DNA from 3 places in the Massilia sp. UYP11 genome. Region 3 is predicted to be linked to each of the others. Evidence: predicted binding sites of a transcription regulator. Region 3 holds the regulator's gene; each other region holds the start of a gene.
What was found. Region 3 encodes FNR, which switches genes on or off when oxygen is low (the NO sensors DNR and NnrR bind a similar motif). Its sites were predicted from a motif close to TTGATNNNNATCAA; they were not measured.

Region 1 (10,573 bases), on a different contig from region 3:
GGCGAGCAGGCTGGGCCGAGGCGGGATGCGGATCGACTTGATCAGGGCATCGACCTGGTCGATCTGCGGAATGGGCTCGACGACGGTGTTCATGGAAGTGGAGGCGCGGATAGGCTTCGCGGAAATACGGAGGACGCTGTCACTATACCCGACTCATTTAGTTATTGCAGCAAGGCAATGCCTTCATTGCTCTGTTCTTGTATCAATTTCACCAAAACGGCGGGTCATGCTGTCCCACGCTAGAATCTTCGCATGGCTATCTCAACCATTGCAGGAATCGATTTCTCAAAGCCGGCGCACCTCGTGGCGCAGCAGCTGATCGGCGTCACGGTGCTGGTCGACGGCGTCGGCGGCCGGATCGTCGAGACGGAAGCCTATGACCACGAAGACCCGGCCTCGCACGCGTATTCCGGGCCGACCGAGCGCAACGCGTCGATGTTCGGCCCGCCCGCGCATGCCTATGTTTACAGATCGTACGGCATCCACTGGTGCCTGAACTTCGTGTGCCAGGAGCCTGGACACGGCGCCGGCGTCCTGATCCGGGCGCTGGAACCGGTGGCGGGACTGGATCGCATGCGCGCGCGGCGCGATGCGCTGGACGCACGTTCGCTGTGTTCCGGGCCGGGCAAGCTGTGCCAGGCGCTGGGCGTGAACCGTGCGCACGACGGCATGGCGTTGGCGCAGCAACCATTCGAACTGCTGCCGGCCGCACCAAGCCTGCCGCTCGTGGCCGGCCCGCGCATCGGCATCTCGAAGGCGGTCGACGTGCCCTGGCGGTTTGGGCTGGCCGGCTCGCGTTTCGTCAGCCGGCCGTTCCGCTAGCCGCGGCGCGCGGAATGGCCGCGCCGGGTCGCGCGTCAGGCGCGCCGCCGCGCGGGCGCCGCGGGCAGGGCGCGCATCGGGCCGCCGCGCATCGCGCTGCCCGAGGCGCGCCGCTCGCCCACGCCCTGGAAGCCCGATTCCGGCGCGTCTTCCGCGATCGTCTCCTGTTGCGTTTCGACGCCCGCCGCGTCGGCGTCCAGGTCTGGCGCAATGCGGAAGATCGCCACCGCCTTGGCCAGGTTCACGGTCTGCTCGTGCAGGCTTTCGGCCGCCGCCGCGGCCTGTTCGACCAGGGCCGCGTTCTGCTGCGTCATGCCATCCATCTGCCCGACCGCGCGATTGACCTCGGCGATGCCGTCGGCCTGCTCGGTGCTGGCGATGCTGATGCGGCCGATGATGTCGTTCACCTGGCGCACCGAGGACACGATGTCGCCCATGCTGGCGCCGGCCTCGCTGACCGAGGCGTTGCCGCGCTCGATGATGTTCACCGAATCGGCGATCAGGCCCTTGATCTCCTTGGCCGCCGCCGCCGAGCGCTGGGCCAGGGTGCGCACCTCGGAGGCCACCACCGCGAAGCCGCGTCCCTGTTCGCCGGCGCGCGCCGCTTCCACCGCCGCGTTCAGGGCCAGGATATTGGTCTGGAACGAGATGCCGTCGATGACGCCGATGATCTCGACGATCTTGCGCGAGCTGGCCTGGATCGATTCCATCGTCGTCACCGCCTGCTGCACCGCCTGGCCACCGCGCGATGCCAGTTGCGCCGCTTCGGCCGCCAGCTCCGACGCCTGGCGCGCATTGCTGGCATTGTCCTTGACCGCCGTGGTCAGGGTTTCCATGGTGCTGGCGGTCTGCTCGAGCGAGCCGGCCTGCATCTCGGTGCGGGTCGACAGGTCGAGGTTGCCGCTGGCGATTTCCTGCGACGCCGTGTCGATCGAACGCACCGCGTTCATCACGCTGTGCAGGGCGGCGTTCAGGCGCGCGATGGTGTGGTCCAGCGCGCGCGCGGTGTCGTCGATCTCGTCGCGGCCTTTCGCGTGCAAGGGCGGCGCGTCGAGCCGGCCCTCGGCCAGTTCGCCGACCGTGCGCGCGATCGCATTGATCCCGCCCAGCATCGAGCGCCGCACCAGCATCGTCACCGCCAGCGACAGCCCGATCGACAGCAGCACCAGGCCGGCCATGCTCAAGCCCAGGCTGCGGAACTCGGCCTTGGCGGCGGCGTGGGCGGCCTCGCTCATCTTCTTCTCGAGCTGGGCCAGGCGCGTCAGTTCGGCGTCGAGGGCGACGAACTGCTGCTCGGCCTTCTGCATCGAATTGGTGGCGATCGACTGGTCGACCGACGCCATTTCGATCGTCTCGCCGACTGCCTTGCGGTAGCGCGCCAGCGCCGCCTGCGAAGCCTCGATCGGCGCGCGCTCGTGCTGTTCGGCGGCCTGCGCGAACTTGTCCAGCTGTTCGCCGATGGCGGCGTGCCTGCGCCCGATATCGGCGGACAGGGCGGCCAACCGGTTCTGGGCGAAGCTGCCATTGACCCAGGCCAGGAACTGGTAGGCGTTGGCATGCGCGAAGCGCGCCTCGCCGGCCACGTCGGCCACCGCCTGCAGGCGCGCGGCGCGCACCTGCACCATGTGTTCGAGCGACGCGTTCTGGCGCACCATGCCGTAGTAGGCGGCCGCCGAAAGCAGGGTCAGCAGGACGAGCACGAGGCCCGGGGCCAGCAACAGTTTCTGGCCGATCCGCAGTTTGTTCAGCATGGGAGTCACTCCTAGAGGCGCGCAGCGTGGACGGCGGCGCCGTCCACGCGACGCGAACCGCAATTATTTCTTATAGATGCCGGCTTCGAGCACCACGTCGTCGACCAGCAGGATATACGTGGTCTTGGGCTCGATCTTGCCGGTGCTCGGATTCTTGTACTGGTAATCGACCCAGCCCTTGCCCTTGGCGGCGGCCAGCTCGATGATCTCGCGCCGGTATTTTTTTCCGTTCGCATCCGGCACGTCGGTCAGATCCTTGCCGACGATCGACGGGTTGTACGGGTGGGCCAGCACGATGCCGGTCTTGACGTCGCGCAGGTCGACATACAGCGAGCCCTGGACGAAGCTCGGATCCTTGGCGTTGATGAGCCTCATCATCTCGGCCTTGCCCTTGGCCTTGATGACAGCGGCGCCGCGCTCGGCCATCGCGATGGCGTCCTTTTCGGTCGGTTCGTTGGCAAAGGCGGTGGGAGCGGCCAGTCCCAGGCAGAGGGCGGCGGCGGTAGCGAACATCTTCATGGGTGGCTTTCCTTTCGGGTGTGTTCAGTAGGATATTTCTCAAGTGCACGACTAATGTACCGAGCCGCGACGGCGCCGGATTGCGTTCGCACAACGACAGAGGTCGCGAGCCCATCGCGTTGTGTCCTTGCGTCACTTCGCCGGACTACATCACAGGTTTGTTTTAAAGCGAGCCGGAGAAGCGATGACGTTGATGGAAGGCAATTCCAGTTGCATACAGGCTCCCTAAGATGAGTGCTTACCGGCAACTTGCCGCCTGTCATCTCACTGGAGAATTCTCGTGACCACGACTGCATCGACGCCTTCCAAGTTCAAACCATATACTCGCCAGTCCATCGTTACAGCGCGCCAATGGGAATGGCTCACGCCCGAGCTGCAGGAAGCCGTGCAGGTGGTATCGCACGTGCTGCCGTTTCGCACCAATGCCTATGTGATGGATGAGCTGATCGACTGGAAGCGCGTGCCCGACGATCCGATCTACCGCCTGACTTTCCCGCACCGCGACATGCTGCCGGCCCACGAATACGAGCAGTTGCGCGATCTGGTGCTGTACAAGAAGGACGACGCCGCGATCGCGCGCCTGGTGCACGACATCCGCATGCGCATGAATCCGCACCCGGCCGGCCAGATGACGCACAACGTCCCGCGCGTGAACGACGCGCCGCTCAAGGGCCTGCAGCACAAGTACAAGGAAACCGTGCTGTTCTTCCCCAGCGCCGGCCAGACCTGCCACGCCTACTGCACCTTCTGCTTCCGCTGGCCGCAGTTCGTCGGCATGGACGAGATGAAGTTCGACGCGCGCGAGTGCGGCGAGCTGGTGAGCTACCTCAAGATGCATCCGGACGTGACCGACGTCCTGATCACCGGCGGCGACCCGATGATCATGAATACGCGCTCGCTCGGCGAGTTCCTCGAACCCCTGCTGGCCCCCGAGCTGGCCCACATCCAGAACATCCGCATCGGCACCAAGTCGGTCGCCTATTGGCCGCAGCGCTTCGTGTCGGACAAGGACAGCGACGACCTGATGCGCCTGTTCGAGAAGGTGGTGGCGAGCGGGAAGAACCTGGCCATCATGGGCCACTACAACCATGCGGTCGAGCTGCGCGCGCCGATCGCCCAGCAGGCGGTCAAGCGCATCGTCGGCACCGGCGCCACCCTGCGCATGCAGGGCCCGCTGATCCGCCACATCAACGAAGACCCGAAGAGCTGGGCCGAACTGTGGACCACCGGGGTGCGCCTGGGCGCCATCCCCTATTACATGTTCGTCGAGCGCGACACCGGCCCGCGCGACTACTTCTCGCTGCCGCTGGCGCGCGCCCACGAGATCTTCCAGGAGGCCTATTCGATGGTCTCGGGCCTGTCGCGCACCGTGCGCGGGCCGTCGATGAGCGCCTTCCCCGGCAAGGTCGTGATCGACGGCGTGGTGACCATCAACGGCGAAAAGCTGTTCGCGCTGCAGTTCCTGCAGGCGCGCAATCCCGAGTGGGTGCGCCGCCCGTTCTTCGCCAGGTTCGACCCCGACGCCACCTGGCTCGATCATTTGAAACCCGCGTTCGGGCGCGACCGCTTCTTCTTCGAAATGGAAAGCGGCGGTCCGCTGCGCGGACCCGGCGGCCGCGTGATCCCGCTGGTGCCAATGGGCCAGCGCGGCGAAGCCCAGCCCGACGCGGCCTGATGCCAGGCGCGGGGCCGATGATGCAGCCGGGCGCCGTGGCTTGCGCGGCGCCCCTGCGCCTGTCCGGCGTGGGGGTGTTCGTCTACGTGTTCCTGCCGTTCGCGCTGGGGCACTTCCTGTCTTCGCTGCTGCGCAACGTGAACGCGGTGCTGGCCTCGCACCTGGTGGGGGCGCTGGCGCTCACGCCGGGCCAGCTCGGGCTGCTCACCAGCGCCTTCTTCTTCGCCTTCGCCCTGGTCCAGCTGCCGGTGGGGATGGCGCTGGACCGCTACGGGCCGCGCCGGGTGCAGGTGGTGCTGCTGCTGCTGGCCTCGTGCGGCGCGCTCCTGTTCGCGAATTGCGACGGCTTTTATGGCCTGCTGGCGGCGCGCGCCATCATGGGCTGCGGCCTGGGCGGCTGCTTCATGGCGGCGGTCAAGGCGATTTCCACCTGGATCGCGCCGAACCGGCTGCCGTCGGTGCACGGCTACCTGATCGCGGTCGGCGGCATGGGCGCCGCCAGCGCCACCATGCCGGTGCGCGCCGTGCTGGAATACACCGACTGGCGCGGCCTGTTCTGCCTGCTGGCGGCGCTGGTGGCCTGCACTGGCCTACTGATCGCGCTGCTGTATCCAAAGGCCACCGGCGCGGTCGCGCAGCGCGGCCCGCTGTTGCCGGCCCTGCGCGAAGTCTGGCGCGCGCCGAGCTTTCGCGCGGTCGCCTCGCTGGTGCTGATCCCGCATGCGGTGTTCTTCGGCGTGCAGGGCCTGTGGATCGGGCGCTGGCTGCTCGACGTCGGCCGCTATTCCGAGCCCGCGGTCGCCTATCTGCTCTACCTGGGGATGGCGGCGGTGGTGTTCGGCGCGATCGCGGTCGGCATGGTCACCGAATGGGCCGGGCGGCGCGGCATGCCGCCGCTCGACGTGGCGGCCGCCGGCATCACCTTCTTCGTGCTGGTGCAGGCCGCCATGGTCATCGGTTACCGGCCCAGCTTCGCGATGCTGTCGGTGATGTTCACGCTGGTGGGCACGATCACCGGCATCGAGTACGCCATCGTGGCGCAATCGATGCCGCGCGAACTGACGGGACGCGCCGCGACTTTCCTGAACCTCTTGATCTTCATCGGCGCCTTCCTGGTGCAGGCCGGCTTCGGGCTGGTGATCGGCCTGTGGGAGCCCGACCTGCTCGGCCGCGCGCCGCCCGAAGCCTACCGCGCCGCTTTTGCCCTGCTGGTGGCGATCCAGCTGCCCGGCCTGTGGCGTTTCGCGCGCCGGCGCACGGCCCTTGGGACTTCTCAGCCGTGACATACACGGTCGCGTTGTCATATACACTTCCCCCATTCTATTTTTGGGGGAAGTCATGCATCAACCACTGCCGTTCATGGTCGCCGGCGCCGCCGTGCTCCTGCTGGCCGCCTGCGGCGACAAGTCGACCTTGCCGGCCGGCGCCGACATGGGGTCGCAGCCGACCCTGACGGAGCCGAACAAGACGCTGGTTCCGACCGTCCACATCGCCCCGGCCAGGAGCTGGCCGGCGAACACGGCGCCGGTCGCGGCGCCGGGCCTGGCGGTCAACGCCTTCGCCACGGCGCTCGACCATCCGCGCTGGGTGTATGTGCTGCCCAATGGCGACGTGCTGGTGGCCGAGACCAACGCGCCGGAGCGTCCCGCCAAGAGCGGCATCGGCAACTGGGTGACGAGCAAGGTGATGGCGCGCGCCGGCGCCGGCGTGCCGAGCGCGAACCGCATCAGCCTGCTGCGCGACGCCGACGGCGACGGCGTGGCCGAGCTGAAACGCGTGTTCCTGAAAGACCTGAATTCGCCGTTCGGCATGGCGCTGGTGGGCGACACGCTGTACGTGGCCAATACCGACGCGGTGGTGCGCTTTCCGTACCAGGAGGGCGCGACCGAGATCCTGGATAAACCGCAGCAGGTGGCGCCGCTGCCGGGCGGTCCGCTGAACCACCACTGGACCAAGAACATCATCGCCAGCAAGGACGGCAGCAAGCTGTACGCGACCACGGGCTCGAACAGCAACGTCGCCGAGAATGGCATGGACGAGGAAAAGGACCGGGCCGCGATCCTGGAGATCGACGTCGCCAGCGGCCAGACGCGGGTGTTCGCGTCGGGCCTGCGTAATCCCAACGGCATGGCCTGGAATCCCGAGACCGGCGCCTTGTGGACCGTGGTGAACGAGCGCGACCTGATCGGCAGCGACCTGGTGCCGGACTACCTGACCTCGGTGAAGGATGGCGGCTTCTATGGCTGGCCGTACAGCTACTTCGGCAAGAACGTCGACACGCGCGTCAAGCCGCCGCGTCCCGACCTGGTGGAAAAGGCGATCGTGCCGGATTATGCGCTGGGCGCCCACGTGGCGGCGCTGGGCCTGGCCTTCTACGAAGGCTCGCTGCTGCCGGCGCAGTACAGGAACGGCGCCATCATCGGCAACCACGGCTCCTGGAACCGCAAGCCGCGTTCGGGCTACAACGTGGTGTTCGTGCCGTTCAAGGATGGACGGCCGGCGGGCAAGCCGGTGGAAATGCTGACCGGTTTCGTCAATCAGGATGGCGAGGCCCATGGCCGGCCGGTGGGCGTTGCGGTCGACCGCAAGGGCGCGGTGCTGGTGGCCGACGACGTCGGCAACGTGATCTGGCGCCTGGTGCCGGAGCCGGGTTAATTCGTAGGGTTGGCGGCTTTGCCGCCGACGCGGTGATAGCTGGCGTCAAGATCACCCGGCGCGAAACCGGGATCGTGATCGATCACCGCGTCGGCGGCGTAGCCGCCAACCCTACGCACAACCCGCCACTAACAGGACTGGAATCCCGGTCCACGCGATTGCCACGAACGCCAGCACGGAGCTGGCCGCGGCCACGTAATCCACGAATTCGGTCGACCCCTGCCGCAGTCGCTTGCCGCCGGCGGCGCCGCTCCATGCGCAGGCGGCCAGCGCCAGCAGCGTGGCGCCGCCCAGCAGCCAGGGATTCGGCCCTTCGGGCCGCCAGGCGCCCGGCGTGCACTGGGCCGCGGCCACGATATAGCTGAAGCCGAAGTGCGCGGCCCAGATCAGGAGGGGAAGCGAGGCGCGCGTGGCGCGCTGGAAGAAGCGGTCGTCCATATTCAATCCATCACCAGCAGCAGGCCGCGGATCACCACCATGGCGGTGATGCCCTGCAGGGTCACGTAATGCCAGATCAGCGCGATGTTGTCGCGCGTGGCGCGGTTTTCCGGCTTGACCAGGCCGCGCCAGGCGCGCACGCACAGGTAGGGCGCCGCGAGCAGCAGCACGAACACCATCACGCCCTGGAAGCCGAGCATGATCGAGATCGAGGCGCTCCACGCGTCGCGGGTAGAGTCCAGGTGCACCAGGCGCCAGCTGTGCACGTCGAGCAGGAAGGCGGCCGTGGTGCAGGCCAGCGCCGCAAGCGTGGTCCAGGCCATGCCGTGGCCCTTCAGGCGGCCGCTGAACCAGACCAGGACGGACCCCGCCAGCAGCAGGGCGGCGGCGCCGATGGTGTACATCCCATCGGGCAACGACGCGCCCGGCGGCGGGCAGATCTCGAGCCGCATCGACGTATGGATATAGGTGTAGGCGAACGACCAGAAGATCGCGTAGAGCACGATCAGCATGATGAAGGTGCCCCACCACGAATGCGAGGCAGTGCCGACCGCGCCGATCGGCAGCTTGATGCCGCCGCCGATCGACGCATGCGTCATGTTGACGCTGCGGTCCGATTCCCACAGCCAGCTGATGATGCAGACGATCGCGATGAAGCCGCAGATGAAGGCCGGCACCACCGCCTTCACGGTCAGCAGCAGGAAGAAGCCGGCCGTGCCGGCGGCGCCGATCACGGTCAGCCAGCTGTCGCCGGGCAGGATCATCAGGTAGTTGGGCTTCGCGGCGACCGGGCTGGTGGAGATCGTCTCGCGGCGGCCGGTGACGGTATTGGGCAGGTAATGGCGGCCTTCCGCCACTTCCTTCGACAGGGTCGGCTGGTCCCACAACGGGTCGTCGGACGTGACGATCGGGATGCTGCGGTTGCCGTAGTCCTCGGACGGCAGCCATTCGAGCGTGGCCGCGTTCCATGGATTGCCCACTTCTTTGGCCGGGCGGCGCAGGGTGCGGGTGGCGTCGACGATCATGGCCACGATGCCGAGGGCGAACATGAAGGCGCCGACGGTCGAGAGCATATTGAGCCAGTCCCAGCCCATCTCGTGCGAGTAGGTATAGACGCGCCGCGGCATGCCGTACAGGCCGGTGATGTGCATCGGGAAGAACGTGAGGTTGAAGCCGCCGAACAGCAGCCAGAAGATCCACTTGGCCCAGCGCTCCGACATCTGGTTGCCGTTGACGAGCGGCAGCCAGTAATAGATGGCGGCGAATACCGGGAACACCATGCCGCCGATCAGCACGTAATGCAGGTGGGCGACGATGAAATAGGTGTCGTGCACCTGCCAGTCGAACGGGACCACGGCCACCATCACGCCGGTCAGCCCGCCCAGCACGAAGATGAACATGAAGCCGAGCATGAACAGAGTCGGCGCATTCATCCTGATGCGCCCGCTCCATAATGTGGCGATCCAGCCGAACACCTGGATGCCGGTGGGGATCGCGACCGCCATGCTGGCCGCCGAGATCAGGCTCATCTCGAGCACGCCCAGGCCGGCGGTGAACATGTGGTGGGCCCACAGGCCGAAGCTGAAGATGCCGACGCCGACCAGCGCCACCACGATCACGCGCCGTCCCACCAGGCGGTTCTGGGCGATGGTCGGGATCATGGTCGAGATCATGCCGGCCGCCGGCAGGAAGATGATGTAGACCTCGGGGTGGCCGAAGAACCAGAACAGGTGCTGCCAGATCAGCGGGTCGCCGCCGCGCTCCGGATCGAAGAACGGCATGTCGAATGCGCGCTCGAGTTCGAGCAGCGTGGTGCCGGCGATCACGGCCGGGAAGGCGATGATGATCATCACGCCCACCACCAGCATCGCCCAGGCGTAGACGGGCATGCGGCGCAGGGTCATGCCCGGCGCGCGGGTGAACAGGATGCCGACGATCAGCTCGATGGCGCCGGCGATCGCCGAGATCTCGATGAAGCCGATCCCCAGCAGCCAGAAGTCGGCGTTCAGGCCGGGCGAATACTTTATGCTGGTCAGCGGCGGATACATGAACCAGCCGCCGTCCGGCGCCAGGCCCCAGAACAGGGTGCAGAAGAAGGCCAGGCCGCCGAAGGCATAGGCCCAGAAGGCGTAGGCCGACAATCGGGGGAAAGGCAGATCGCGCGCCCCCAGCATGTTCGGCAACAGGTAGACCGCGATCGCCTCGACGATCGGGATCGCGAACAGGAACATCATCACGGTGCCGTGCATCGTGAAGATCTGGTTGTAGGTATTGGCGGCCACCAGGTCGTTGTCCGGCACCGCCAGCTGCACCCGCATGATCAGGGCCAGGATGCCGGCCAGGATGAAGAACAGGATCGCCGTGCCGATGTACAGCAGGCCGATATTGGTGTTGTTGACCGACTTGAAGAAGCGCCAGCCGCTGGGGGTCTCCCAGATCTTTTCGAGGCGGGCCAGCTCCAGCGGTGGGCGCGGCAGCGGGTTGGGCAGTGTGTCGTCGTTCAGGGTAGCGTCGCGCGTCGTCATTTCAGGTGCTCGAGGTAAGTGGCCAGTGCGCGCAGGGTTTCGCCGTCCAGGTCTTGGGAAGGCGGCATGAACACGCCCGGCTTGATGGCTTGCGGGTCGGCGATCCAGCCGGCCAGCGTGCCGCGGTGGTTGCGCAAGGTGCCGGCCGCGATCTCGCGGCGGCTGCCGACGTGGGTCAGGTCGGGCCC
Region 2 (10,573 bases), on a different contig from region 3:
GGCACGCGCGAGCAGGTGTTGCTGGTGCACCACGCCGAGTACGTCGACGCGATCGCCGCCGCGGCGCCGGGCCGCGGCCTGGTGGCGCTGGACGGCGGCGACACCCTGATGTCGCCCGGCACCTGGGAGGCGGTGATGCGCTGCGTCGGCGCCGCCTGCGCCGGGGTCGATGCGGTGATGGCGGGCGAAGCCGCCAACGCGTTCTGCGCGACCCGGCCGTGCGGCCACCATGCCGAGCCGGACCGGGCGATGGGCTTCTGCATCTTCAACCAGGCCGCCATTGCCGCCGTTCACGCGCTCGAGACGCACGGCCTGCAGCGCGTGGCCGTGGTCGATTTCGACGTTCACCACGGCAATGGAACCCAGGCCGCATGCTTTCACCGGCCACAACTGTTCTTCGCCTCGAGCCACCAGTCGCCGCTGTACCCGGGAACCGGCGCGGCGCACGAGTCGGGGGCAAGCGGCAATATCGTGAACCTGCCGTTGCCGCCGGGCTGCGGCTCGACGCTGTTCCGGTCCGCCGTGGCGCGCGAGCTGCTGCCCGCCTTGCGGCGCTTCGCGCCCGAGCTGATCGTGGTGTCGGCCGGTTTTGACGCGCACCGCTGCGACCCGCTGGCCAGTATGGCCCTGGAAGACGAGGATTTCGCCTGGATCACGCGCGAGGTGATGGCAATTGCAGGGGAGGCGTGCGAGGGACGGATCGTGTCGATCCTGGAAGGCGGCTACAGCGTCGAGGGGCTGCTGGGCGGCAGCGCGGCGCATGTGCGTGCGCTGATGGGGCACTGATCGAATGCTGATTGGCGCGGGGGCGAAAGCCCCGCGCGGCCACGACAAACCCGGTTCGCGCTGCCCCAGGGGGCGCGCGCGCCGTGTCGTCGCGTGGTGGACCCTAAATTACAGGCCGCAATTGTAGTATGCCGGGTCCGAATCCTGGCCGGTGTAGCCTGGCTCGAGCTTCTCGCGCAGGTTGAGCGTGAGGAAAGCGACGATGAGCGACAGCAGCGAGTGCGACGGGGCTGCGAACGTGGTGTGGGCTGGTGCGTTGATCATGACTGGCTCCTGAAAGTTGGTTTGTGCGATGCAGTAAATATAGGGATTACTCAATCGTGCTTCCAATTTCGAGTTCTGATACCAGTTATGCTGTTCATGAATGTTTCCTACTAAAAACCGGCATTTTTGTGAGATCTGACGTTGGCGCGGCCGGTCATCCTGTGTGGCTGCGCAGCTACAAGCTCCTGTCAACGCCTTGCCGGTCAGCATCCGGACTGGCCGGCGTGTCCGGCATGGGCGAGGGAATCAGCGCGGCGATCCGGGTCTCCCCTTCATCGAGCAGGAACTGGCGAAACGCCCGCGCCACCGGTGGCAGCCGCTTTTCGCGGCGGTGCACCACGTACCAGTTGAGCATCAAGGGAAACCCCTCGACCTCCAGCACCACCAGGCTGCGCGCCGCGAGTTCGCGGCCGATCGTGTGAAACGACAGGAAGCCCAGTCCGATGCCGGCGATTACCGCCTGCTTGATCGTCTCAGTGCTTTTGATTTCCATCGCGACGGTCAGTTCGGCCAGGTGCGGGCCGAAGGCGTCCTGCATCGAGAACCAGGTATCGGAGCCCGGTTCGCGAATCACGAACGGGTGACGGACCAGGTCGCTCATCGGGATGCGCCCCGGTGCGGCTGCCGCCAGCGGATGGTCGGGCGCGGCCACGATGACGTAGGGGTGGGGGGCGAACGCATCGTTCTGCGTGTCGAGTTCGGCGGGGGGGCGCACCATCACGGCCAGGTCGGTGCGATTCGCCGCCAGCTTGTCCAGCAGCTCTTCGCGGTTGTGCACCGTCAGGTTCAGTTGCACGCCCGGATGCTGGCGCGCGAACGCGACCATCAGCTGTGGAAAGAAGTAGTCGCCGGCACTGATCACCGCCACGTTCAGCTTGCCGCCGGCGATTCCCTTGAGTTGTGCCATCGCATCTTCGGCCTCATCGAACTGCTGGATGATGGCGCGGCAGAAGTGCAGCAGCTCTTCGCCCGCCTGGGTCAGGTAGATCTTCTTTCCCAGCTGTTCGAACAAGGGCATGCCGACGTGGCCCTCGAGCGTGCGGACCTGGGTCGATACGGCGGGCTGAGTCAGGTGCAGCTCCTCGGCGGCGCGCGAAAAGCTGAGGCGGCGCGCGACCGTCTCGAAGACCTTCAGTTGTCGCAGTGTCGCGTTCTTCATCGGTGCCCCCATCCAGGTATAAGCAGTCGTTAATGATTATCCCTAAAAACTTTCACTATTACTCATCATTTTGTTGGACTACGATGGTTTCAACACAGCTCGACCGCAACCACCAAAGGAGAGTGCCATGACGACGATCTGCAGCAGCGACATCGATGCCGAATGCAACGCTTACAACGCGGCCTTTCATGAACTGGGACTGAGCTGGGTCTGGGACACCGGACTCTATGCGAGCGCGGTCGCCGGCGCCGACGACCGCACGGGCCTGCGCAATTACCTGGCGCGGCATCAACCGCACCTCCTGAGCGCGCACGACGCCGACTTCCTGGTCGAGGCGATCCTGGCCGCCAAGGAACGCTGCCAGGCGCAGCTGAGCGCCGCCGGCTGCAATCCCAGGGCTTTCATCGACTGGTCCGCGTTGCAGCAGCGCCAGATCGGCGCCTAGGCCCGAGCGGGCCTGCTGAGATTTTCGAATCTTAACCGTGGTCAAGGATATACGGAATCGGTTCTTCCACAATCAGCCATCCACCGACCCGACGTACGAGAGACATCATATGATCCGACACTGGATACGCTTTCAACACCTCGACACCGTACGTTTCGGCACGATCGAGGGCGACAAGATACGGATCTTCAAGGGCGATATGTTCGACAGCCCGCAGCGCACCGACCTGTCGGTGAACCTGGACGAGGTCGAGGTGCTCACACCGAGCGTGCCTGGCAAGGTGCTGGCGATGTGGAACAACTTTCATGCACTCGGCCAGAAGCTGGGCCTGGAGCCCCCGGACGAGCCGCTCTACCTGATGAAGCCGCCGACGTCCTACCTGGCGCCGGGCGGCACGATCCGCAAGCCGCGGTGCGAGGGCAAGGTGGCGTTCGAGGGCGAACTGGCGATCGTGATCGGCCGCCGCTGCAGCGCGGTCCCGGTCGAGGACGCTGCCGACTACGTGTTCGGCTATACCTGCGCCAACGACGTCACCGTGGGCGAGATCATCGCGCGCGACCCGACCTTTCCGCAGTGGGTGCGCGCCAAGGGCTTCGACACCTTTTGCCCGTTCGGCCCGGTCATCGCCACCGGGCTCAACCCGGCCATGCTGGTCGTGCGCACGACCCTGAACGGCGAGGTGCGCCAGGATTACCCGATCAACGACATGGTGTTTTCGGTGGCCGAGCTGGTCAGCCGGATCTCGCAGGACATGACACTGGAGCCAGGCGACCTCCTGCTGTGCGGGACGTCGGTCGGCGTCGGCTCGATGCGCCCGGGCAGCACGATCGAGGTAGAGATCGACGGCATCGGAAAGCTCATCAATCGGTTCGAGTAAACGACAAGGGGTGGGTCATGAAGATCGCAGTGATTGGAGCGGGAGCAATTGGCGGCCTGGTCGGCGCGAGGCTGGCGCTGGCGGGCGAAGAGGTGACGTTCATCGTGCGGGGAGCCAATCTGGCGGCGATTCGCGCCAACGGCATCAAGCTCATCGAGATGGATGGCGAGGAGAAGGTGGCCTCGGAGGTGCGGGCGACGGACGACTATGACGCGGCCGGCGAGCAGGACCTGGTGATCCTGGCCCTCAAGGCGCACCAGGTCGATGGCGTATCGGCCCAGATCGGCAAGCTGTTCGGGCCGCGCACCGTGGTGGTGACGATGCAGAACGGCATACCTTTCTGGTATTTCCACCGCCATGGCGGCGAGTTCGACGGGCGCACCGTGCACAGCGTCGACGCCGGCGGCGAACTGGCGCGCCGGATTCCCCCGGAGCGGGTGCTCGGCTGCGTGGTCTATCCGGCCGCCGAACTGGTGGCGCCGGGCGTCATCCGGCACATCGAAGGCGCGCGCTTCCCGCTGGGGGAACTGGACGGCACGGCGAGCGAGCGGGTGACTGCGGTGTCGGCCTGCTTCCAGAACGCCGGCTTCAAGTCGCCGGTGCTCGACAATATCCGCGCCGAGATCTGGCTCAAGCTGTGGGGCAACGTCTGCTTCAATCCGATCAGCGCGCTGGCTCATTCGACCCTGGTCGACATCTGCCAGTACCCGCTCACGCGCGAGCTGGCGGCGGAAATGATGCGCGAGGCGGAAGCGGTCGCCACCAAGCTGGGCATCACCTTCCGCGTGCCGCTGGACCGCCGTATCGAGGGGGCCGCGCAGATCGGCAAGCACAAGACCTCGATGCTGCAGGACGTGGAGGCGGGCCGGGGACCCGAGATCGATGCGCTGGTCGGGTCGGTGATCGAACTGGCGCGCATGACCGGCACACCCACGCCGCATATCGATTCGGCGTATGCGCTCGTCAAGCTGCTGGAGCAGACCATGACCGAAGAGGGCGGCGGGGTAAAGCTGCAGAGGGCGGTGACGCCGGTAACGCCGGTATCGACAGTTTAGCCGCATGCACGTCGCCCCCGCGGAGGCGGGGGCCCAAGTTTGCAAGCGTCTCGGTAACGCATGCAGCGCTTGGGCCCCCGCCAAGGCGCCCGGCGAGGGCGGGGGCGACGTTTTCGAGCAAACGAAGCAAACAGCTTTGCTCGACCTTCAGATCTTTCCCCGATTCTTCAGGCGGCTCAGCGTTTCCGGCGACAGGTTCAGGTACGCCGCCAGTTCTTTCTTCGGCAGCCGTTCGAACAGGTCGGGGTGCTTGCGCATGAAGCGGTGGACCCGGCCCGGCGCGTCGAGCAGGTGCAGCGTGATGGTGTGCGCCATGATGGCGCTCATCAGGTTCATGACCTCGTATTCGAAGGCCTGCTTCACGGTGCGGTGGCTTGCCAGGTAATCGACCCATTGGGGCAGCGGCATGCGCGCCACCCGCACCTTGGTGACGCAGGCGATGGAAAAAGGCGTCGGCGTCTTGAGGCACCAGGCGGCGTAGCTGGTTTCGATGTCGCGTTCCGCCGAAAAGCGCAGGATCATTTCCTTGGCTTCCTGGTTGGAGACCTGGCGCTTGAGGATGCCGTCCAGGATGAAGTACTGCGACATCTCGTGCACACCCTGGTTCAGCAGCAAGTCGCCTTTCTGGTGGTTCTCGATCGTCAGGTACGGCTCGAGCGCCGCCATTTCACTGTCGCGCAGTTCCTTGAGCACTACATTCTGCTTTAACTGCAGACGAATGATGTTTCGTTCCGAGTGATTTGCAATAGTCGTCATGAACGCGGTCGATTTTCGTGATTCTCACATGATGCGGCCAAAATTGACCATGGTCAATGAGACAAATCAGACGTGCTGGATATGATGGTTTGCGGGCGATACACACCGCGTTCTGCCCGGATCGACAATAACTGGAGACAGCAATGACTAACCACGTATCGGTAGACGTGACCGACGGCTTCCACCTGGTAATCGATGCCCTGAAACACAACGACATCGATACGATCTTCGGCCTGGTCGGCATTCCGATTACCGACCTGGCGCGCCTGGCGCAGGCCGAGGGGATGCGTTTCATCGGCTTTCGTCATGAACAGAACGCCGGCAATGCCGCGGCAATCGCCGGCTACATGACGCAAAAGCCGGGTATTTGCTTGACGGTCTCGGCGCCGGGCTTCCTCAACGGCCTGACGGCGCTGGCCAACGCCACCACCAACTGCTTCCCGATGATCCTGATTTCAGGATCGAGCGAACGCGAGATCGTCGACCTGCAGCAGGGCGACTATGAAGAAATGGACCAGCTGAACGCGGCCAAGCCCTACGCCAAGGCGTCCTACCGCATCAACAAGGCCGAGGACATCGGCGTCGGCGTCGCGCGGGCGATTCGCGCCGCCGTCTCGGGCCGCCCGGGCGGCGTCTATCTCGACCTGCCGGCCCAGCTGCTGGCGCAGACGATCGAGGCAGGCCACGCCAAGCGTTCGCTGATCAAGGTGGTCGACCCGGTGCCGCGCCAGATCCCGGCGCCGGACGCGGTGCAGCGCGCGCTCGACCTGCTCAAGGGCGCGAAGAAGCCGCTGATCCTGCTCGGCAAGGGCGCCGCCTACGCGCAGGCCGATGCGGACATCCGCGCGCTGGTCGAGCGCACCGGCATTCCCTACCTGCCGATGTCGATGGCCAAGGGCCTGTTGCCCGATACGCATCCGCAGTCGGCCTCCGCGGCCCGCTCCTACGTGCTGGCCGAGGCCGACGTGGTGGTGCTGATCGGCGCGCGGCTCAACTGGCTGTTGTCGCATGGCAAGGGCAAGACCTGGGGCAAACCCAAGCAGTTCGTCCAGATCGATATCTCGCCCACCGAAATCGACAGCAACGTGGCGATCGCCGCGCCCGTGATCGGCGATATCGGCTCGTGCGTGGCGGCCCTGCTCGACGGGCTGGACGGCGCCGGCATCGCGAAGCCGGATGCCGAATGGCTCGACCCGATCGCCGAGCGCAAGGAGCAGAACATGGCCAAGATGGCGGCACTGCTCAATCGCGATGCGGCGCCGATGAACTTCCATACCGCCCTGCGCGCGATCCGCGACGTCCTCAAGCAGCATCCGGACATCAACCTGGTGAACGAGGGCGCCAACACCCTGGACTATGCGCGCAGCATCGTCGACCAGTACCAGCCGCGCAAGCGTTTCGACTCCGGCACCTGGGGCATCATGGGGATCGGCATGGGCTATGCGATCGGCGCGGCCGTCGTCAGCGGCAAGCCGGTGGTCGCGATCGAAGGCGACAGCGCCTTCGGTTTCAGCGGCATGGAACTCGAGACGATCTGCCGCTACGAGCTGCCGGTGACGACCATCATCTTCAACAACAACGGCGTCTACCGCGGCACCGACGTCAACCCGACCGGCGGCAAGGACGTCGCCCCGACCGTGTTCGTCAAGAACGCCCGCTACGACAAGATGATCGAGGCCTTCGGCGGCATCGGCTACCACGCCACCACGCCGGAAGAGCTGACCCGGGCGCTGAGCGAGGCGATCGCGGCCGGCAAGCCGGCCCTGATCAATGCCGTGATCGACGAGTCGGCCGGCACCGAAAGCGGCCGCCTGACCAATCTGAATCCGCAAAGCAACGCGAAAAAGTGACATCACGCGCGACACAGCGACAGGCACGACCGCCGGCGCCCATGAGGCCGCCGGTGGTTTCCGCAATATCGACTGCATAAAGGAGACTGACATCATGAGCAAACCACTCGAAGGCATCAAGATCATCGACTTCACCCACGTCCAGGCCGGCCCTGCCTGCACCCAGCTGCTGGCGTGGTTCGGCGCCGACGTGATCAAGGTCGAGCGTCCCGGCGCGGGCGACGTCACGCGTTCGCAGTTGCGCGACATCCCCGGCGTCGACGCCCTGTATTTCACCATGCTCAACAGTAACAAGCGTTCGCTGACGCTCGACACCAAGAAGCCAGAAGGAAAGGAAATCCTGACCAAGCTGATCAAGGAGTCGGACGTGCTGGTGGAGAACTTCGGCCCGGGCGCGCTCGATCGCATGGGCTTTACCTGGGAGCACATCAAGGAATTGAACCCGGGCATGATCGTGGCGTCGGTCAAGGGCTTCAGCGACGGTCACCACTACGAAGACCTGAAGGTCTATGAAAACGTGGCACAGTGCGCCGGCGGCGCGGCCTCGACCACCGGTTTCGACGACGGCCCGCCAACCGTCAGCGCCGCCGCCCTGGGCGACAGCAATACCGGCATGCACCTGGCGATCGGCATCCTGACCGCCCTGCGTGCGCGCGACACCACGGGCAAGGGCCAGAAAGTGGCGGTGTCGATGCAGGACAGCGTGCTCAACCTGTGCCGCGTCAAGCTGCGCGACCAGCAGCGCCTGGACCGGGTCGGCTACCTCGAAGAATATCCGCAGTATCCGCACGGCAAGTTCTCGGATGTCGTGCCGCGCGGCGGCAATGCCGGCGGCGGCGGCCAGCCGGGCTGGGTGCTCAAGTGCAAGGGCTGGGAGACCGACCCCAACGCCTATATCTACTTCACCATCCAGGGCCATGCCTGGGCGCCGATCTGCAAGGCGATCGGCAAGGAAGAGTGGATCGACGACCCCGCGTACATGACCGCCCTCGCGCGCCAGGACAAGATCTTCGACATCTTCGGGACGATCGAGGAGTGGCTGAAGGACAAGACCAAATTCGAGGCGGTCGACATCCTGCGCAAGTACGACATCCCGTGCTCGCCGGTGCTGTCGATGAAGGAAATCGCCGCCGATCCATCGCTGCGCGCCAGCGGCACGATCGCCGAGGTCGAGCACAAGGAACGGGGCAAGTACCTGACCGTGGGCAGCCCGATCAAGTTCTCGGACATGAAGGTCGAGATCAAGGGCTCGCCGCTGCTGGGCGAACACACCGACGAAGTGCTGGAAAGCCTGGGATACAGCAGCAACGAGATCGCGGCGCTGCACGAAAAGCAGGTGGTGTGAGCGCGGAACTGGCTGGATAAAACGAAACTTCGGTGCGCGTCGGCGGTCTGCCGCGCGCACCTTTTTTTTCATGGGGGAGATACCATGCAGGCTGATATCGATTTCCAACAACTGCTGCAGGCACTGGGCGACGGCGTCATCGTTTGCGATGCACAAGGCGACATCACGTTCTGGAACGCCGCCGCCACGCGCATTTTCGGCTTCACCGAAAGCGAGGCCATCGGGAAGTCGCTGGACCTGATCGTGCCCCAGCGCCAGCGCCAGCGGCACTGGGACGGTTATCACAAGACCATGGCCACCGGCGAGACGCGCTATGGCGCCGACGTGCTGCGGGTGCCGGCCGTGCACAAGGACGACAAACCCTTGTCGATCGCCTTCACGGTGGCGCTGCTGCACGGGCCGGACGGGGAAGTGTCGGCGATCGTCGCCGTGGTGCGCGACGAGACCGAACGCTGGGGAGAAGAACGCAAGCTGCGCGCGCGCCTGGCCCAGCTCGAGACAACGCAGGCTTGAGCGTGCGCCTGGAAGTGCGCTTCATGTTGGTCCTGCGGCCCCGGCACGTCATTCCGCGGCCCCGGCACGTCATTCCGCGGCCCCGGCACGTCATTCCAGGGCCCGGGCACGTCATTCCACGGCTCGAGCACGTCATTCCCGCGACCCGAGCACGTCATTCCGCGACCCAAGCACGTCATTCCCGCGAAGGCGGGAATCCAGGTTTTACGCGTTGCCGCTGCGCTCTAACGGAGTGGCTGCATAACGGGCTTGGATTCCCGCCTGCGCGGGAATGACGCATCCAGGCCGCGGGAATGACATATCCACGCCGCGGGAATGACGTGTTCAGGTTGCCGGAATGACTTTGGCAATCAACCTGCGTCGCCACCCGGCGGCGGCGGCGGCATGTGGTCGCGCCGGTGCTCCAGCAAGGCTTCGATCACGAACGGGTTGAGTCCTTCGCCCTGCGTCTCGTCGATGTGCAGGAACAGCCGGCTGCGCATGCGCGGCGCCCAGAAGCGCTGCAGGTGGTTGGCGATCTCGGTGCGGCCCTCCGTGGGGTCGGGATAGGACGCGAAGAAGGTGCCGATCTGGTTGGCCATGGTGACCAGGTTGTCGATGTTCATGCGGACTCCATAGCGATGTTGGCGCCGTGGGCGTAGGCGACGAAGTCGTCGCCGCGGGCGAAGGCGACCAGGGTCAGGCCGCAGCCGAGCGCGGTACGGACGGCGAGGGCGGTCGGCGCCGAGATGGCGACCAGCGCGCCGATGCCGACGGTGGCGGCTTTTTGCACCATCTCGACGCTGGCGCGGCTGGTGATCAGGCAAAAACCATCGGCGAGGTCGGCGCCTTGCAAGTGCAGGCCACCGATCAGCTTGTCGAGGGCGTTGTGGCGGCCGACGTCCTCGAACGCCGCGCGCGGCGCGCCGTCACGGCCGCACCACAAGGCCGCGTGGGTGGCGCCGGTGAGGCGGTTGAGCGGCTGCCGGGTCCTGGCCTGCGCCAGGGCGCGGCGAATCGCCGCGCCGGACAGCGCGCGCGTGGGCGCGAGAAGCGGCAGGGGACGGATCACCTGGGCCAGGCTGTCGGCGCCGCACAGGCCGCAGCCGGTGCGACCGGCCAGGCTGCGCCGCCGTTCCTTGAGGCGCATGAAGGCTTTGGCGGCCACGTCGATGTGGGCGGTGATGCCCGCCGCGCCGCGTGTGATCTCGACCCCGTAGCATTCGGCGGGCGAGGCGATGATGCCTTCGCTGAGCGAAAAGCCGAGCGCGAATTCTTCCAGGTCGGCCGGCGTCGCCAGCATCACGGCGTGCGAGACGCCGTTGTACTCGAGCGCCACCGGCACTTCTTCGGCCAGCTCATCCTCGGTCGGGGCCTCCGGTGCGGCCGCGCCCGCGCGCATGCGCGCGACCGCCATGCGCGCGCTCGGCGCGTAGGCCACCGCCGCTACATGGTCTTGCGGCGCCAGGTCGATGGCGCACGTCATGCGACCGGCTCCGCCAGGCCCAGCTGCATCTGATTGAAGCGGGCATATTCCAGCTGCC
Region 3 (10,573 bases):
GCCGCCGCCTATGACCGGCTGCGCGCCACCTGCGAGCGGCTCGGCATCGTCTGGCTCGACCGCGAGATCGTGGTCATCGATCACGTGCGCTTCATCGGCACCACCTTGTGGAGCGATTTCGACGCGCTGGCGCTGCGCGAGGCCGACCTCACCAGGCAGCTGCAGCAGCGCAACAAGGCGTTCCGCGCGGCGAACTATTACCTGAGCAAGAACACGACCCTGAAGGATGGCGAGCAGGTGCTGGCCGAGGGCATCCGCGCCATGTCGCTCGATTGCCAGGCCTGGCTGGGCGCGGCGCTGGCCACGCCGTTCGAAGGCAAGACGGCCGTCGTCACCCATTTCGCGCCGAGCCTGATGAGCGCCGATCCGCGCTACGGCCTCTCGGCCGGCACGGCGGGCTTCTGCAATGCGCTCGACGGCCTGTTCAAGCACGCGCAGCTGTGGATGCACGGCCACCTGCACTGCCTGAACGACTACGTGGTCGAGGGCCGCGACGGCCCCCTGTCCTGGTCATGCCGCGTGGTGGCCAATCCGCTCGGCTACCTGAGCAAGGGCGAGCAGGAGGGTTTCCGGCCCGAGCTGGTGATCGAGCTGTAGGCAATCCTGCTACTGCGTCGCCTCGCCGGCCGACGAGAGGGTGCCCATCAGGGCCTCGAATCCGTCGCCTGCCTCTGGCGGGCGTTCCTGTTCCGCATGGTCGGCATACTCGGCATACACCCAGTCGCCGCCGGCGCGCGCCACGCCTTGCGGCGGCAGCGGCTCGTGCTGCGCTGTCTTCGCCAGCGCCACGCGCATGAAGTCGATCCACATCGGCAGCGCCAGGGTCGAGCCGAATTCGCGGCCGCCGAGCGAGCGCGGCTCGTCGTAGCCCATCCACGCGACCGCCGCCACCCCGCCGCCGTAGCCGGCGAACCAGCCGTCGACCGCGTTGCTGGTGGTGCCGGTCTTTCCGGCCAGGTCATGCCTTTGCAGTTGGCGCGAGGCCGCCGCCGCGGTGCCGACGCGGGTGACGTCGCGCAGCATGCTGTCGACGATGAAGGCATTGCGCTCGTCCAGCACCCGGGCGCTTTCCTGGCGCGGCCGTGGCGCCGCATGCTCGAACAGGACCTTGCCGTCGCCATCCTGGATGCGCGCGATCAGCCACGGCTGCACCCGGTAGCCGCCATTGGCCAGCACCGCATAGGCGCCGGCCATCTGCAGCGGCGTGACGGCGCCGGTGCCGAGGCCAAGCGTCAGGTTGCGCGGCTGGCGCGCGGCGTCGAAGCCGAAGCGCGCCAGGTGCGCGCGGGCATAGTCGACGTCCAGCGCGTGCAGCATCCGCACGGTGGGCACATTGCGCGAGCGCGACAGCGCGTGGCGCACCGTGACCGGACCCTCGAACACATTGTCGTCGTTGCGCGGCGACCAGTTGGCATGGGCCTGCCCGGCGTTCAGCTCGAGCGGTTCGTCGAGGATCTGCGTGCCCGGGAAGAAGCCGCGTTCCAGGCCCGCCGAATAGACGAAGGGCTTGATGCTCGATCCCGGCTGGCGCCAGGCCTGGGTCACGTGGTTGAACTGGTGGACCGAGTAATCGAAGCCGCCGACCAGCGCGCGGTAGGCGCCGGTGTCGGTGTCGAGTGCCACGAAGGCGGCCGCCACCTCGGGCAGCTGGGCGATCGACGGGGCGCCGCCGGCGGGCCTGGCCAGCCGGATGACGGCGCCGGGCGCCAGTCGCGTCGCCGGCCTGGCCTTGCCCGACAGGGCGCCAGCGGCGAAGGCCAGCCCCGCTCCGGTGATCTCGACGGCCTCGCCGTTGGCAAGCAGGGCGCGCACCCGCCTGGGCGAAGCGGCGACGACCACCGCCGCGCTCAAGCCGTCGACAAAGGGGCGTTTCTGCAGGGCGGCGGCGATCGCGTCCAGTCTTTCGCCGGCGCCGGCCGGCAGCGCGATGCGCGCTTCCGGGCCACGGTAGCCGTGGCGGCGGTCATAGGCGAGCACGTTGCGACGTACCGCTGCGTAGGCCGCATCCTGCTCGGCGGCCACGATGGTGGTCGTCACCGTGATGCCGCGCTCGTAGGCCGCCTGGCCGAACCGGGCATGGACGGCCTGGCGCGCGAGCTCGGCGACCCAGGCCGCGCGCCGATTCAGGGTGGCGCCGTCGCTGCGCACCTGCAGGCGCTCGGCCAGGGCGTGGCGGTACTGCGGTTCGGTGATCAGCGCCAGTTCGCGCATGCGCCCCAGCACGACCTGCTGGCGCTTGCGGGCCGCCTGCGGATTCGATACCGGGTTGCTGCTGGAAGGGTTCTGCGGCAGGCCGGCCAGCATCGCGATCTCGGCCAGGGACAGTTCGGGCAGCGGCTTGCCGAAATACGTGCGCGCCGCGCTGGCGAAGCCGTAGGCGCGCTGGCCGAGGTAGATCTGGTTCAGGTAGACCTCGAGGATCTGGTCCTTGGACAGCGCCTGCTCGATCTTGTAGGCGAGGGCGACCTCGCGCAGCTTGCGCGGCAGGGTCTTGTCGCGCGACAGGAAGAAGTTGCGCGCCACCTGCATCGTGATGGTCGAGGCGCCCTGGCTGCCGAAGTCGCCGATATTGGCCTTGGCCGCGCCGAGCGCGCGGATCCAGTCGACCCCGCCGTGCTCGTAGAAACGGGTGTCCTCGATCGCCAGCACGGCCGCCTTGAGCAGCGCCGGCACCCTGGATACGGGGACGAACTCGCGCCGCTCGGCGCCGAATTCGCCGATCAGGACCTGGTCGGCGGTGTACACGCGCAGCGGGATCTTCGGACGGTAGTCGGTGACGGCCTTGATGTCGGGGACCTCCGGCAGGATGGAGGCGCCGGCCACGCGAGGGGCGGTCGCGAGCAGCAGGGAGCAGAACAGGATGACGAGGGAGCGGGGTGATTTCATGACGGCTTCGTGGACGGTTGGTCGAACGCGGCCGATCTTACTGTCGCGCGCCGCCCGGGTCATGCGCAAAGGCCCAGGTAGCGCGACATGCCCCAGAGCGCAGCGTCTGGCGCTACCTTGGTAGCGCCGTCGGTGGGCGGCGCATTCGGGGCAGGGGCCGACGCGGGTCGCACGGAACGGGTATCCTTGCGCCAGTCGATTTTAATCAGGAGAGATGGATGAACACCAAATACAGCGCACTGGTCGTCGGCGCCAGCGGCATCATCGGCCATGCGGTCGTGCGCGAGCTGCACGGACGACCCGACTGGAAGGTGCGGGCCTTGCCGCGCACCTTCGTGGACGGCGTCGAGACCGTCAAGGCCGACCTGACCGACGCCCAGGCCAGCGCCAGCGCCCTGGAAGCGGCGCGCGATACCACCCACGTGTTCTACGCCGCGCTCAAGGGCGGGACCGACCTGCTCGACGAGGAGCGGATCAACGCCGGCATGCTGCGCAACCTGCTCGACGGCCTGAAGGCGGTCGGCGCCCCGCTGCAGCGCGTGGTGCACTATCAAGGGGCCAAGGTGTACGGCGTGCACCTGGGCCACGCGCAGGCGCCGTTCTACGAGGACGACCCGCGCCACATGACGCCCAACTTCTATTATGCCCAGGAAGACCTGCTGCGCGAGCGCGCCGCCGCCGGCGAGCTCGAATGGTCGATCCTGCGGCCCGACGTGGTGGTGGGCGACATCGCCGGCAATCCGATGAATATCGCGATGGTAATGGGCATGTTCGCCGCGCTCAGCAAGGACGCCGGCGCGCCGCTGCGCTTCCCGGGAACCGACAAGGTGTATTCGGGGGTGCTGGCCCAGACCACCGATGCCGACTGGATGGCGCGCGCCAGCGTCTGGGCGGCGCTCGATCCGGCGGCGCGCGGCGAAGCGTTCAACCTGGTCAATGAACCGTTCCGCTGGGAGCGCGTGTGGCGCCAGGTGGCGGCGGCCTTCGACATGGAAGTGGGACCCACGCAGCCATTCTCGCTGGCCAGGCAGATGCCGCTCAAGGCGGCGGCGTGGGAGCGCATCGTGCAGCGCCACGGCCTGCAGTCGATGCCTTTCGAGAAGCAGGTCGGCTGGTGGTTCGGCGACTTCGTGTTCAATACCGAGTTCGACATGGTGTCGGACATGGGCAAGATCCGGCGCGCCGGGTTTACCGAAGCGGTGGAGCCCGGCGCGACGATCGTCACCGCCCTCGAGCGGCTGCGCGCTGCAAAATGGCTGCCCTGACGGTGTAGCTGGCGCGGGCGCCGACGGCGTAGAATGGCCGGGTTGCGACGGCGCCGGCCCTGCCTTCGCATCCTGTGTCCAATCTCGCCTATCCGACCGCATGATTTTTCCACCATCCCTTACGCGCCCGCGCCGTCAGGCAGCGCTCCTCGTGCTGGCTTGCAGTGCCGGGGCGGCCCTCGCCGATGACGGCGACGCCATCAATCCCGACCGCCCCGACGTCGCCAACTCCAGCCAGGTGGTCGGCCATGGCCGCTTGCAGCTCGAGATCGGCGTCGACTGGGCTCGCCAGCGCAACGACGACCTGCACGTGCGCACCTTGAGCACGCCGGCGCTGCTGCGTATCGGCCTGGGAGACACGACGGAACTGCGCGTCGAGACCGACGGCCGCAGCATCGAGCACGCCGTCGATCCGGCGACGCGCGCACGCACCACGAGCGCGGGCTGGAACGCCACGTCGATCGGATTCAAATGGCGTTTTGCCGACGGCGAGGGCGTGCGTCCTGCGCTGGGGCTGATCGGCGCCATCGCGCTGCCGACCGGCAGCGCGGCACTGCGGGCCAAGGGTGTCCTGCCGCAGATGGTGCTGGCAGCGGAATGGGAGCTGCCAAACGGCTGGTCGCTGGCCGTGACGCCGGGCGCCGGCGCCGATGTGGACGATGACGGCGCGCGTTACCGCTACGCAATCCTGGCGGCGTCGCTGGGCAAGAAATTCACTGAACGCGTCCAGGGATTTTTTGAAGTGGCGGCGCCGCAGATCGCCTCGGCGTCGCATGGCTGCGATCGGGTGCAGGTCGACGCGGGCGTGAGCTGGCGACTGAACAGGAATTGCCAGGTCGATGCGATGGTGGTGCATGGGCTGAATCGGCATACGCCCGATCTGGGCCTGGCGTTCGGGTTATCGGTGCGACGCTGAGGCCGCAGCGGTTGCATCGGTCATCCGCGGTGCAGCCGATCGCCCCGGCGCACGCGGTCGTCACTGCGCAGGTGCAGCTCGCAAGAGAGCCGCGGCGTCATGGCTTCACGCCATCGGGCTGCAGGCGTCGGTGCCGGCCGCCAGCGCCTTGAGCTTGACCGGATCGAGCAGCGTCACTTCGCGCCTGTCGACGTGGAGCCAGCCCTGCTTCCGAAAGCGCGACAGCAGGCGGCTGACGCTCTCGATGGTCAGGCCCAGGTAGTTGCCGATGTCTTCGCGCGACATGCGCAGCTGGAAGCGGTCGGCGGCATAGCCGCGGGTGGCGTAGCGCGCCGACAGGTTCACCAGGAATACGGCGAAGCGCTGCTCGGCGCGCATGTTCCCGAGCAGGAGCATGACGTTCTGCTCGCGCGTGATTTCCTGGCTCATGATGCGGTGAAAGTGACGCAGCAGGGTCGGCACCTCGCCGAACAGGTCTTCCAGCCGCGTGAATGGAATCTCGCACACCTCCGAGTCTTCCAGCGCCACCGCGTCGCAGTGGTGGGTGCCGCTGATCGCGTCCATGCCCAGCAGTTCGCCGGCCATCTGGAAGCCGGTGATGTGGGCAGCGCCGGCGGCGTTCACCAGGCTGGTCTTGAAGTGGCCGAAGCGCACCGCGTACAGGTTGCGAAACGGCTCGCCCACGCCGTACAGGCGCTCGTCGCGCGCGAGCCGGCGGCGCCGGCCGATGATCTGGTCCAGGCGATCGATCTCGGCGTCGTCGAGGCCCATCGGCAGGCACAACCGGTGCATGCTGCACTGGGCGCAGGACTTGAGCGCATGGAGGTTCAGGTGCGGCTCGGCTTGCCGGGGCAGGGGCTGGCTCATCAGGAATGGTCGTTGTTGTTCGGCACACCGGGAATTATAGACGCCTTGCCTGGCTGATCCTCCTGCACTGCCGCTCGTCGAATTTCTTGCAAGAATTGTGATGCACGCTGCCGGAATGCGTTGGCCGCAACTGTGCGCGCTCGATATGAATCGGCGTCTACACTTGGTCCACAACTTGGACAACTGGAGTGATCGACAGTGTCATCTTCAAGTGCGAGCGGGTCCGCCGATACCGCCTTCTTCGCGGTTGCCGCGCCGGCCGCACCGCCCAGCGGCGAAGACCAGGCCAGGGCCGACCTCTACGCCTTGCTCTCGCGCCTGCTCCTCGCGGCGCCCGACGCCGCCTTGCTCGCCGCGCTCGCCACCAGCGATCCGATCCTGGCCGAGGGCGGCGATCCGGCGCTGGAACGCGCGTGGGAGCCATTGACCCTGGCGTCCGGCGTCATGGACGCCGAGACCGTCCACGCTGAATTCAACGCGCTCTTCGTCAGCATCGGCACGCCGCCGGTCGACCCGTATGGCTCGCGCTACCTGGCCGGCTACATGAACGACACGCCGCTGGCGCTGCTGCGCGCAGACCTGGCGCGGCTTGGCCTCGCGCGCATGCGCGGCCGGGGCGAGTTCGAGGACCACCTTGGCGCGCTGTGCGAGACCATGCGCGTGCTGGCCGCCGGCGCCCCCGGCATCCGGCGCCAGCCGCTGGCGCTGCAGCGGCGGTTCTTCGAGGCCCACATCGGCGGCTGGTGCATGCGCGCGCTGGACGACATCGCCGCTGCCGACGGCGCCAACTATTACCGCCTGGTCGCGCGCTTCGCGCAGGCATTCCTGGCAATCGAGGCGGAAAGCTTTGAAGTGGAAGGGGAGACCGATGAGCAAGCATGACCAACAGACGCCGGGCCAGCCCGATCCGGCGCGGCGCTGCTTCCTGAAGGCGGCTCCGCTGGGCGCGCTGGCGGTGGCCGCCGCCGCCCCGGCAAGCGCGGCCCTGGAGGCCGCCCCGGCGGCGCCCGACCCCAGGGTCAAGCGCGGCTACCACGAGACGGAGCACATCCGCCGCTACTACGAGACCGCCGCCTACTGGTAGGCAAGCCGAGGTATCCCATGTCACTGGTCAAGTCTACGCGCGACAGCGCCCTGAAGCGGCGCCACTTCCTGGTCGGGGCCGGCGTCGCCGCCGGCGCCGGCGCCCTGGCGCGCCACCTGCCGCTGAACGTGATCGAAGCGGCCCAGGCCGATCCGGTGCCGAATACCCCGGTGCCCACCGAGGTCAAGCGCACCGTATGCAGCCACTGCTCGGTCGGCTGCTCGGTGGACGCGGTGGTCGCCAACGGCGTCTGGGTGCGGCAGGAGGCCGCCTTCGATTCGCCCATCAATATGGGCGCCCACTGCGCCAAGGGCGCCTCGGTGCGCGAGCACGCCTTCGGCGAACACCGCCTGCGCTATCCGATGAAGCTGGTGAACGGCAAGTACCAGCGCATCTCCTGGGACCAGGCGATCGACGAGATCGGCGACAAGCTGCTGCAGCTGCGCAAGGACGCGGGGCCGGATGCGCTGATGGTGATCGGCAGCTCCAAGCACAACAACGAGCAGGCCTACCTGCTGCGCAAATGGGTGTCGTTCTTCGGCACCAACAACTGCGACCACCAGGCGCGCATCTGCCACTCGACCACGGTCGCGGGCGTGGCCCAGACCTTCGGCTACGGGGCGATGACCAACTCGTTCAACGATCTGCACTACAGCAAGGCGGTGCTGTTCATCGGATCCAACCCGGCCGAGGCGCACCCGATCTCGATGCTGCACTTCCTGCACGCCAAGGAGCTGGGCGCCAAGATGATCGTCATCGATCCGCGCTTTACCCGCACCGCGCGGTTCGCCGACCACTACGTGCGCGTGCGGCCCGGCACCGATATTCCGCTGGTGTGGGGCATGCTGTGGCATATCTTCAATAACGGCTGGGAAGACAAGAAGTTCATCGAAGAGCGCACCTGGGGCATGGAGGACGTGCGCGCCGAGGTCATGAAGTGGCCGCCGGCGAAGGTGTCGGACGTGACCGGCGTGCCGGAATCGGCCGTGCGCATGGCGGCCGAGATGCTGGCCACCAACCGTCCTTCGTCGGTGGTCTGGTGCATGGGCATTACCCAGCACCATGTCGGCACCGCCAATGTGCGCGCGCTGTCGATCCTGCAACTGGTGCTGGGCAATATTGGCATCCCGGGCGGCGGCGCCAACATCTACCGCGGCCACGACAACGTCCAGGGCGCGACCGACGTCGGCCCCAATGCCGATTCGCTGCCCGGCTACTACGGCCTGGCCGAAGGCGCCTGGAAGCACTTCGCCGCGGTCTGGGGCGTCGACTACGAATGGATCAAGTCGCGCTACGGTTCCCGTGAGCTGATGGAAAAGCCCGGAATCACGGTGTCGCGCTGGTTCGACGCGGTCAACGAGCAGAACCAGTTCATCGACCAGCCGAGCAATCTGCGCGCCGTGCTGTACTGGGGCCACGCGCCGAACAGCCAGACCCGCCTGCCGGACATGAAGGCGGCCATGCAGAAGCTCGACATGATGGTCGTGATCGACCCCTATCCGAGCATGACGGCGGCGATGCACGGCCGCACGGACGGCGTCTACCTGCTGCCGGCGGCGTCGCAGTTCGAGACCCAGGGCTCGTGCACCGCCTCGAACCGTTCGATCCAGTGGCGCGAGCGCGTGATCCAGCCGCTGTTCGAATGCAAGACCGACCAGGAGATCATGTACCTGTTCGCGCGCAAGCTGGGCTTCGCCGAGGAACTGTGCAAGAACATCAAGGTAGTGCACAACGAGCCGGTGATCGAGGACATCCTGCGCGAGATCAACCGCTCGTGCTGGACCATCGGCTACACGGGCTGCTCGCCCGAGCGGCTCAAGCTGCACATGGAAAACAAGCACACGTTCAACCCGACGACGCTGCGCGCCGATTCCGGCCCGTGCAAGGGCGACTACTACGGCCTGCCCTGGCCATGCTGGGGCACGCCGGAAATGAAGCACCCCGGCACGCCGATCTTGTACGACCTGAGCAAGAGCGTGGCCGAGGGCGGCCTGCCGTTTCGCGCCAACTGGGGCGTCGAGCATAACGGCTCGAGCCTGCTGGCGGCCGACGGCTCGGCCAACAAGCACAGCGAGCTGGACTTCGGCTACCCGGAGTTCGACCACGTGTTCCTGAAAAAACTGGGCTGGTGGGCCGAGCTGACCCCGGCCGAGCAGGCCATGGCCGATGGCAAGAACTGGAAGACCGACCTGTCGGGCGGCATCATCCGGGTCGCCATCGCCCACGGCTGCGCGCCATTCGGCAATGCGCGGGCGCGCTGCAACGTCTGGAACTTCCCCGATCCGGTGCCCGTGCACCGCGAACCGCTGGCCACGCCGCGGCGCGACCTGGTGGCGCAGTACCCGACCTACGACGACAAGGCCAACCACTGGCGCCTGCCGACGCTGTATCAATCGGTGCAGGCGGTCGACTTTTCGAAAGACTTCCCGCTGATCATGACGTCGGGCCGCCTGGTCGAGTACGAGGGCGGCGGCGAGGAAACCCGTTCCAATCCCTGGCTGGCCGAGCTGCAGCAACACATGTTCGTCGAGATCAACCCGCGCGACGCGGTCCAGATCGGCGCCAGGCTGGGCGAGTACGTGTGGCTCGAGACGCCGACCGGGGCGCGCATGAAGATGATGGCGATGGTCACCGAGCGCGTGCCGGTGGGCCTGGTATGGGCGCCGTTCCACTTCGGCGGCTGGTGGATGGGCGAAGACCTGGAGCAGCATTATCCCGAACATGGGGCGCCGATCGTGCGCGGCGAGGCCATCAACACTGGCTGGACCTATGGCTATGACGCCGTGACCATGATGCAGGAAACCAAGGTATCGCTGTGCCGCGTGGTGCGCGCCTGAGCTGAGGAGACCGACATGCCAGCAAGAATGAAATTCATCTGCGACACCGAGCGCTGCATCGACTGCAACGGCTGCGTGACCGCCTGCAAGAACGAGCACGAACTGGCCTGGGGCATCAACCGGCGCCGCGTGGTGACCATCAACGACGGCATCCCGGGCGAGCGCTCGGTGTCGGTCGCCTGCATGCATTGCACCGACGCACCGTGCCTGGCCGTGTGCCCCACCAACTGCATCTACCACACCGAGGACGGCATCGTCCTGCACAGCAAGGACCAGTGCATCGGCTGCGGATACTGCTATTACGCCTGCCCGTTCGGCGCGCCGCAATTTCCCGAGTCGGGCCTGTTCAACCACCGCGGCAAGATGGACAAATGCACGTTCTGCGCCGGCGGCCCGGAACCGGACACCTCGGAAGCCGAGTTCAAGAAATATGGCCGCAACCGCATCGCCGAAGGCAAGCTGCCGGCCTGCGCCGAGCAGTGCGGCACCAAGGCGCTGCTGGGCGGCGACGCCGACATCATCGCCGACATCTATCGCCAGCGGGTCGAGACGCGCGGCTATGGCCCGCAGCTGTGGGGCTGGAAGATCGCCTACGGCAGGCCGAAACGCGGCGGCGCGTACAAGGCCGAGGGCAACTTGCCGCGCGTCAACCAGGACCTGCGCGATGCGCAGAACAATCCGCGGAGGTTCCCGACATGAAGCCCTCAACATCGTGCCC

Region 1: ABIB38_RS09720 (KamA family radical SAM protein) is a predicted target of FNR. The motif match lies at 3,283-3,296, and genes of this name have one in related genera.
Region 2: oxc (oxalyl-CoA decarboxylase) is a predicted target of FNR. The motif match lies at 5,386-5,399, and genes of this name have one in related genera.

The regions. Positions count from the first base shown of each region.
Region 1 is NZ_JBNDJE010000004.1:187,191-197,763, reverse strand. It holds gene ABIB38_RS09740 (HDOD domain-containing protein) at 1-93, opposite strand, end outside; gene ABIB38_RS09735 (DNA-3-methyladenine glycosylase) at 253-822, shown strand; gene ABIB38_RS09730 (methyl-accepting chemotaxis protein) at 858-2,573, opposite strand; gene ABIB38_RS09725 (cache domain-containing protein) at 2,637-3,092, opposite strand; gene ABIB38_RS09720 (KamA family radical SAM protein) at 3,373-4,767, shown strand; gene ABIB38_RS09715 (MFS transporter) at 4,767-6,050, shown strand; gene ABIB38_RS09710 (PQQ-dependent sugar dehydrogenase) at 6,106-7,422, shown strand; gene ABIB38_RS09705 (hypothetical protein) at 7,534-7,860, opposite strand; gene ctaD (cytochrome c oxidase subunit I) at 7,863-10,385, opposite strand; gene coxB (cytochrome c oxidase subunit II) at 10,382-10,573, opposite strand, start outside.
Region 2 is NZ_JBNDJE010000030.1:15,395-25,967, forward strand. It holds gene ABIB38_RS22855 (histone deacetylase family protein) at 1-786, shown strand, start outside; gene ABIB38_RS22860 (hypothetical protein) at 895-1,050, opposite strand; gene ABIB38_RS22865 (LysR family transcriptional regulator) at 1,226-2,209, opposite strand; gene ABIB38_RS22870 (hypothetical protein) at 2,337-2,654, shown strand; gene ABIB38_RS22875 (fumarylacetoacetate hydrolase family protein) at 2,764-3,531, shown strand; gene ABIB38_RS22880 (2-dehydropantoate 2-reductase) at 3,549-4,586, shown strand; gene ABIB38_RS22885 (Crp/Fnr family transcriptional regulator) at 4,734-5,342, opposite strand; gene oxc (oxalyl-CoA decarboxylase) at 5,486-7,192, shown strand; gene frc (formyl-CoA transferase) at 7,287-8,537, shown strand; gene ABIB38_RS22900 (PAS domain-containing protein) at 8,622-9,050, shown strand; gene ABIB38_RS22905 (formate dehydrogenase subunit delta) at 9,401-9,655, opposite strand; gene fdhD (formate dehydrogenase accessory sulfurtransferase FdhD) at 9,652-10,515, opposite strand; gene fdhF (formate dehydrogenase subunit alpha) at 10,512-10,573, opposite strand, start outside.
Region 3 is NZ_JBNDJE010000002.1:610,958-621,530, reverse strand. It holds gene ABIB38_RS06230 (metallophosphoesterase) at 1-597, shown strand, start outside; gene ABIB38_RS06225 (penicillin-binding protein 1A) at 607-2,886, opposite strand; gene ABIB38_RS06220 (SDR family oxidoreductase) at 3,105-4,151, shown strand; gene ABIB38_RS06215 (transporter) at 4,252-5,067, shown strand; gene fnr (fumarate/nitrate reduction transcriptional regulator Fnr) at 5,173-5,934, opposite strand; gene ABIB38_RS06205 (TorD/DmsD family molecular chaperone) at 6,133-6,816, shown strand; gene ABIB38_RS06200 (formate dehydrogenase) at 6,803-7,018, shown strand; gene ABIB38_RS06195 (formate dehydrogenase subunit alpha) at 7,036-9,855, shown strand; gene fdh3B (formate dehydrogenase FDH3 subunit beta) at 9,871-10,554, shown strand; gene ABIB38_RS06185 (hypothetical protein) at 10,551-10,573, shown strand, end outside.